2 linked regions of the Cupriavidus necator genome follow. The protein of the gene in region 2 interacts with the protein of the main gene of each other region in a pairwise test. Links are inferred from orthologs where the notes say so. Each region holds a gene or a part of one and is shown on either strand. Other genes may lie near its edges. The genes, in order: dnaE and holA.

What was found.
Region 1: the proteins of holA (region 2) and dnaE interact in binary tests that used the Escherichia coli proteins (3 or more experiments, as listed by UniProt). The link is inferred for Cupriavidus necator from one-to-one orthologs.

Annotation. Positions count from the first base shown.
Region 1 is NZ_CP066018.1:521,828-526,208, forward strand. Bases 71-4,141 are described here. They hold dnaE (DNA polymerase III subunit alpha), read right to left. Parts: upstream 3,784-4,141; coding sequence 271-3,783; downstream 71-270. Other genes in these bases: I6H87_RS02510 (glycosyltransferase family 4 protein), read left to right, coding at 71-251; I6H87_RS02520 (sulfurtransferase), read left to right, coding at 3,991-4,141. In the rest of the region: more of I6H87_RS02510, read left to right, coding at 1-70; more of I6H87_RS02520, read left to right, coding at 4,142-4,381. UniProt on the Escherichia coli protein: DNA polymerase III is a complex, multichain enzyme responsible for most of the replicative synthesis in bacteria. This DNA polymerase also exhibits 3' to 5' exonuclease activity. The alpha chain is the DNA polymerase catalytic subunit.
Region 2 is NZ_CP066018.1:2,168,366-2,171,470, reverse strand. What follows is about bases 87-2,881. They hold holA (DNA polymerase III subunit delta), read right to left. Parts: upstream 2,116-2,881; coding sequence 1,057-2,115; downstream 87-1,056. Other genes in these bases: leuS (leucine--tRNA ligase), read right to left, coding at 2,673-2,881; I6H87_RS10140 (LPS-assembly lipoprotein LptE), read right to left, coding at 2,123-2,638; I6H87_RS10150 (glutamate-5-semialdehyde dehydrogenase), read right to left, coding at 87-968. In the rest of the region: more of I6H87_RS10150, read right to left, coding at 1-86; more of leuS, read right to left, coding at 2,882-3,105. UniProt on the Escherichia coli protein: Part of the beta sliding clamp loading complex, which hydrolyzes ATP to load the beta clamp onto primed DNA to form the DNA replication pre-initiation complex.

The sequences.
Region 1 (4,381 bases), 1.6 Mb from region 2 along the record:
CACCGCTGGTCTTTGCCGACAATATTGCCTGCCTGGAGGTGATCCGGCCGCAGGCGGTGCATGCCTTCGCACGCGATCGCGCCGAGACGCTCGACCGCGCGATTCACGCCGCGGTCGACGCGGCACGCAGCGGCCAGGGCCGGCTGGCGAATCCGATGGCGATGCTCAACTACGATCCGGGCATCGAGGCCCACGTCGACGCGCTGCTAGCACTGGCGGCCAGCGCGCGCGCCGCCCGGCAGGCGGCCTGAGACCGCCGCTGCCGTCGGCTTATTCGTAGAGGGTGCTGACGCTGTCCGGCGACAGTGCCAGCCGCAACGCGGTCAGCGCCTCGTCGGAGGGCACCACCTTCCAGTCCGCTCCGAGCATGGCCTCGCACGAAGCCGCCCCCGACTGGTAGTGGATGCGCACCGGCAAACCCTGTCCACCGCTGGCGCGGGCCAGGTGCGGCATCAGCAGTTCGCGCAGCATCCCGGTCGAGGAATTGCCATTCATCGACAACCGCACGGCGCTGGCAAACTTGACGCGTGCGGCCACCAGGTCCATCACCGATTCCGCCGTAAACCTCACCCCACCGGTAAACGTATCGTGCCGCGCGTTCCCCGTGGCGATCAGCAGCTCGTCCTCGCGGAACATGTGCCGGTTGGCGTCGAACAGCTCGTTGAACACCGTCATCTCGACCAGCCCGGTGCCGTCGTCGAGCGTGACGATCACCATCTTGCCGCGCTGCGTCATCTGCGTGCGGACGCCGCTGATCACGCCGGCGATGGTCTTGCCGCGCACGTCGCGGCCGAAACCGCCGCCGTTGCCCTGCACTTCCTTTTCCAGCGCGGCCAGCGTGCCCTTGTTGAAGCGGCGCACCTCGTCGCGGTAGGCATCGAACAGGTGGCCTGAGAAGTAGTAGCCGAGCGCCTGCTTCTCTTCCTGCAGCGTGCGCTTGGGACTCCAGCGCGGCTCGTCGAGCAGCTCGGGGCGGTGCGCATCGCCGGCATCGCCCATCAGGTCGAACAGCGACACCTGGTTGGCGGACTCGGCCTTCTGCTCGGCGGCCTCCATCGCGATCGGCACCGAGGCCAGCAGCTGGGCGCGGTTGTCGTTCAGGCTGTCGAAGGCGCCGGCGCGGATCAGCGCCTCGATGGTGCGGCGATTGACCTGGCGGCGGTCGACGCGTTCGCAGAAGTCGAACAGATCGGTGAACGGGCGCTCCTCGCGTGCGCGCAGGATATCTTCGATCGCGCCCTGGCCGCTGCCCTTGATGCCACCAAGGCCGTAGCGGATGGTCTTGGGGTCGGTCGGCGCGAAGCGGTATTCGCTGGCGTTGACGTCCGGCGGCAGCACCGCGAGCTTGTTGAGCTTGCAGTCCTCGTAGAGGATCTTGACCTTGTCGGTGTCGTCCATGGCGAGCGACATGTTGGCTGCCATGAATTCGGCCGGATGGTGGGCCTTGAGCCAGGCGGTGTAGTACGCCAGCAGCGCATACGCGGCCGCGTGCGACTTGTTGAAGCCGTAGCCCGCGAACTTCTCCATCAGGTCGAAGATATCGTCGGCCTGCTGCGCGGAGAGGCCGTTCTTGTCGGCGCCTTCGCGGAACATGACGCGATGCTGGGCCATCTCCTCGGGCTTCTTCTTGCCCATGGCGCGGCGCAGCAGGTCGGCGCCGCCGAGCGAGTAGCCGCCGATGATCTGCGCCATCTGCATCACCTGCTCCTGGTAGACCATGATGCCGTAGGTCTCTTTCAGGACGGGTTCGACGCGCGGATCCGGGTACTCCACCTTCTCGCGGCCGTGCTTGCGCGCGCAGAAGCTGGGGATCAGGTCCATCGGGCCCGGGCGGTACAGTGCCACCAGCGCGATGATGTCCTCGAAGCGGTCAGGCTTGGCGTCCTTCAGCATGCCCTGCATGCCGCGGCTTTCCAGCTGGAACACGGCGACCGTGTTGGCGGTCTTGAGGATATCGAAGGCGGGACCGTCGTCGAGCGGGATATGGCTGCAGTTCCAGTCAGCCTTGCTGGGGTCGAGACGGCGGATATAGCGCTCGGCCCAGTCCAGGATGGTCAGCGTGGTCAGGCCCAAAAAGTCGAACTTGACCAGGCCGGCGGCCTCGACGTCGTCCTTGTCGTACTGGCTGACCACGCCGCTCATGCCGTCGTTCTGCGCGCCCTGCGTGTACAGCGGGCAGAAGTCGGTCAGCCGGCCGGGCGCGATCAGCACGCCGCCGGCATGCATGCCGACGTTGCGGGTCATGCCTTCGACGCGCTGTGCCAGCTCCAGCAGCTGGCGCACTTCTTCCTCGTTGCTCTCGCGCTCGGTCAGCAGCGGCTCTTCCTTCTTGGCTTCCTCGATGGTGACCAGCTTGCCCGGCTTGAACGGGATCAGCTTGGCGATGCCGTCGACAAAGCCGTAGCCGAGATCGAGCACCCGGCCCACGTCGCGCACCGCGGCCTTTGCCGCCATGGTGCCGAAGGTGGCGATCTGCGATACCGCGTCCTTGCCGTACTTCTCTTTCACGTACGTGATCACGCGATCGCGGCCGTGCTGGCAGAAGTCGATGTCGAAGTCGGGCATCGAGACCCGTTCCGGGTTCAGGAAACGCTCGAACAGCAGCGCGTACTTGAGCGGATCCAGGTCGGTAATGCCGAGCGCATACGCGACCAGCGAACCGGCGCCCGAACCGCGGCCCGGTCCCACCGGCACGCCGTTGTTCTTGGCCCAGTTGATAAAGTCCGCCACGATCAGGAAGTAGCCGGGGAAGCCCATCTTGATGATGGTGCCGGTCTCGAATTCCAGCCGTGCGTAGTATTCCGGGCGCTTGGATTCGCGCACCGCCTCGTCGGGGAACAGCACCGCCAGGCGCTTCTCCAGCCCGTCCTTGGCCATGTAGACCAGGTAGTCGTCCAGCGACATGCCGTCGGGCGTCGGGAACAGCGGCAGGCGCGGCTTGCCCAGTTCCAGCGTCAGGTTGCAGCGGCGCGCGATCTCGACCGCGTTCTCCAGTGCCGAGGGGATGTCGGCGAATAGCGCGCACATCTCGTCCTGGGTCTTGAAGTACTGGTCGGTGGTAAAGCGCCGCGTGCGGCGCGGATTGGCCAGCAGCTCGCCCTCGGCGATGCACACGCGCGCCTCGTGCGCGGTGTAGTCGTCCGGCGTCATGAACTGCACCGGATGCGTGGCCACCACCGGCAGTTGCAGTTCCGCCGCCAGTTGCACGGCCTGCTGCACGTAGGCATCGGTGCCGGCATTGCCGGCGCGCTGCAGTTCGATGTAGAAGCGCTGCGCGAATACCGTGGACCAATGCTGTGCCGCGCGGCGCGCACCGTCGGCATTGCCGTTGGCCAGCGCCATGCCGATATCGCCACCCATTGCGCCCGACAGGGCGATCAGGCCGGTCGCGAGCGGCAGGTCGTCTTCGCCGGGTTCCAGGAACCAGGCCGGATCGATCTCGGCGCGGCCGCGGTGCTGGTTGCCCAGCCACGCGCGCGACAACAGCATGCACAGGTTCAGGTAGCCGCGGCGGTCCTGCACCAGCAGCAGCAGGCGCGACGGCTTGTCGCGGTCTTCGGCGTTGGTGAGCCAGACGTCGGCACCGACCACCGGCTTCACGCCCTTGCCGCGCGCCTCCTTGTAGTAACGGATCAGCCCGAAGGCGTTGGCGAGATCCGTCAGGGCGAGCGCGCCCATGCCGTCGGCGGCAGCGGCCTTGACGGCGTCTTCCAGGCGGACGATGCCGTCCACGATGGAGTATTCGGAATGCAGGCGGAGGTGTACGAAGCGGGGTGCGGACATGGGCGACATTGTACCGGCTCGGGCCGCTGGCATGCCTCCGATATTGCGTGCGGGCGGCCTGGCGCGAGGGCCCGGCATAGCTGATCGGAGTGCTTGGGAATGCGCGGCGGCGGCGCCCGCACGCGTTATAATTTCACCTTTCCAATCAGGCAGTTATCGCAAGCCGTCGGCGCCCTTCGGGACGCGGCCGCGCAGGCGCAGTCTCCCATGCAGATCGTCAATATTTCCGCTTACAAATTCGTCTCGCTGGACGACATCGAGACCCTGCGCCCGGCCATGCGCGAGCGCTGCGAAGCGGCCGGCCTGAAGGGCACGATCCTGCTCGCGCCCGAAGGCATCAATATGTTCCTGGCCGGGCCGCGCGCAGCCATCGACGGTTTCATGGACTGGCTGCACGCCGATGCGCGCTTTGCCGATATCGCGCCCAAGGAAAGCCTGTCGGAAAACCAGCCCTTCAAGCGCATGCTGGTGCGCGCCAAGAAGGAAATCATCACCATGAAGATGCCGCTGATCCGCCCCGAGGAAGGCCGCGCGCCGTCAGTGCGTCCGGCCGAACTGAAGCGCTGGCTGGACCAGGGGCACGACGACGAAGGCCGCC
Region 2 (3,105 bases):
AGGTATTCCAGGCGCCAGTCTTCCTCGGCGGCATCGACCAGGCCGGTAAAGCCGGCGGCTTCCAGCGTGGCGCGGGTGGCCGGACACACGCGCAGCTCGACGCCCTTCTCCTGGTAGATGCGGCACAGCGGCGGCAGCGCGGCGGCGGCGATGTCCTGCGACACCAGCAGCGTCTCCATGGTGTTGCACGGCGCATAGCGCTGCGTCTTGGCGTTGTCGCAGACGCGCACGGCCTTGTCCAGGTCGGCATCGGCGTCGATATAGACGTGGCAGATGCCGTCCAGGTGCTTGATCATCGGCACGCGCGCTTCTTCCATCAGCCGCGCGATCAGGCTCTTGCCGCCGCGCGGCACGATCACGTCGACGTATTCGGTCATGGTGATCAGCCGGCCCACGGCAGCGCGGTCAGTGGTCTCGATCACCTGCACCGCCTCGGACGGCAGGCCGGCCGCGGACAGGCCCTCGGCCACCAGCGCCGCCAGCGCGGTGTTGGATTCGATTGCTTCGGAGCCGCCGCGCAGGATGGTGGCGTTGCCCGACTTCAGGCACAGCGCCGCGGCGTCGATGGTCACGTTCGGGCGCGACTCGTAGATGATGCCGATCACGCCCAGCGGCACGCGCATCTGGCCGACCTGGATGCCGGTCGGGCGGAACTTCATGTTCGAGATCTCGCCGATCGGGTCGGCCAGCGCGGCGATCTGCCCCAGGCCCGCGGCCATGGTGGCGATGGCCTTGTCCGACAGCGTCAGGCGGTCGATGAAGGCGGCGTCCTGGCCGTTGGCGCGGGCGCGTTCAACGTCACGCGCGTTGACCGCCTTGAGCTTGTCGGCATCGCGGCGGATGGCCGCGGCGATGGTCAGCAGCGCGCGGTTCTTGTCGGCCGTGGAGGCACGCGCCATGGCGCGCGACGCGGCGCGGGCCTGGCGGCCGACGCGGTCCATGTATTGATTGAGGTCGAGCTCGTTCATGTCAGTGGCCCTGGGGTGGTGGCCGTCAGTGTGTTTTCCGTCCCCCCGCCGCACGCGGCGGGGGAAGCAAACCTGTGGAGTTGCGCGTTCAGCGCGCGATCATCAGGGCAAGCTGCTGCAGCCCGTCCCATGGTTCCGCCGGCAGCGGGCTGCCGCCCGGTGGCGGCAGGTCCGACAGGCCCTTGACCTGGCGGTCCAGCCGCGCCGCCAGTGCCAGCGCCGCTTCCAGCCTTGGCTGCGCCAGGCGCTGCGCGGCCTGCGGCACCAGCCGCTCGCGCGGGCCCCAGACGCGCAGTTCGCGCATCAGCACACCCGCCGGCTTGCCAGCCGCCAGCCCTTGCCGGACCTTGGATAATACGCGAATTTCCTCGGTCAGCGCCCACAGCACCAGCACCGTGGCCTCGCCCTCGCCGCGCAGCCCTTCGAGCATGCGCACCAGCCGCGGCACGTCGCCAGAGAGCATCGATTCAGACAGCTTGAACACGTCATAGCGGGCCACATTCAGCACCGCATCGTGCACCTGGTCGAAGGTGAGCTCGCCGGGCGGGTACAGCAGCCCCAGCTTCTGGATTTCCTGGTGCGCCGCCAGCAGGTTGCCCTCGACCTTGTCGGCGATGAACTGCAGCGCACGTCGGCCCGGCTCGCCGCCTTCGACGCGTTGCTGCTGCAGCGACAGCCGCTCGCCGACCCAGGCCGGCAGCCGGGTGCGGTCCACGGAGTCGACCTTGATCGACACGCCGGCGCCTTCCAGCGCCTGGAACCAGGCCGACTTGGACGCGGCAAAATCCAGCCGCGGCAGCGTCACCAGCAGCACCACGTCGGGCGACGGCTGGGCGGCCACGGCGCGCAGCGCCTCGCCGCCGTCCTTGCCGGGCTTGCCCGACGGGATGCGGAGTTCAACGATCTTGCGGTCGCCAAAGAGCGACATCGACTGCTGCGCCTCGACTAGCTGGCCCCAGTGGAAGCCGCGCTCGGCCACCAGCACGTCGCGCTCGGAGAAGCCGGCTTCGCGCGCCGCGGCGCGCAGGCGGTCGACGGCTTCCAGCACCAGCAGGTGTTCGTCGCCATGTACCACGTACAGCGGTGCCAGGCCCTTGGCCTTGGCCTGCCTCAGGTGCGCGTCGAGCCCGTCGAGCTTGAGCTGCATGCCGTGATCAGATGGCCTTGACGGCGGCCAGCCGGCGCATCAGCTGCTGCACGATATCGCGCTGCATGTCGCGGTACAGCTGCTGCTCTTCGTAGTCCTTGGCCAGCGTGTTGGCTTCGTTGTAGGTCAGGTCGCGGGTCAGCACCAGCTGCGACGGCGCGATCAGTTCATTGCCGGCGGGGTCGCGCAGGCGGAAGGTGAAACGCTGCGTCAGGCGGTATTCACGCACCACGCCCTCGGTCGTGATCGACAGGATCGACTTGGTGCGGGTGTCCTGCAGCACGTCCAGCAGGGCGTCGGCCTCTTTCTGGTCGGCTACCACCTGGGTGTCGGAACCGCCGCGGATGGCGCGGCGCAGGTCCGCGCCCATCAGCGAATTGGCCGGAATCCCGATATAGAGCCGCTTGAAGGCGAAATCCGCGTTGCCGCGCATGTGGAAGCCGCAACCGGCCAGCAGGCCCGTTGCCGGCACTGCCAGCATTGCCGCGAGCACCTTGCGGCGCCCCATGTTCAGTCGCTTCATTCTTGGCGATTCCTTGTCAGGTTCCGGGGCCAGCTTACAACACCACGTTGACCAGGCGGCCGGGTACCACCACGATCTTCTTCGGCGCCTTGCCCTCGGCAAACTTGGCCACGGTCTCGCTGGCGGCGGCGGTTGCCTCGATCGCGGCGCGGTCGGCTTCGGCGGGCACGGTGATGCTGCCGCGCACCTTGCCGTTGATCTGCAGCACCAGTTCGATCTCGCTGCGCACCAGCGCGGCTTCATCGACCTGCGGCCACGGCGCGTCGAGCAGGTCGCCGGCTTCGGCGGCGTAGCCCAGCTGGTCCCACAGGCCGTGGGTGACGTGCGGCACCACCGGGTACAGCACGCGCAGCAGGATGCCGAAGCACTCGCGGCGCGCGGCCGGCGAAGCCGTCTTGGCGTCGTCCAGCGCGTTCAGCATCTTCATCGTGGCGGACACCACGGTGTTGTACTGGATGCGCTGGTAG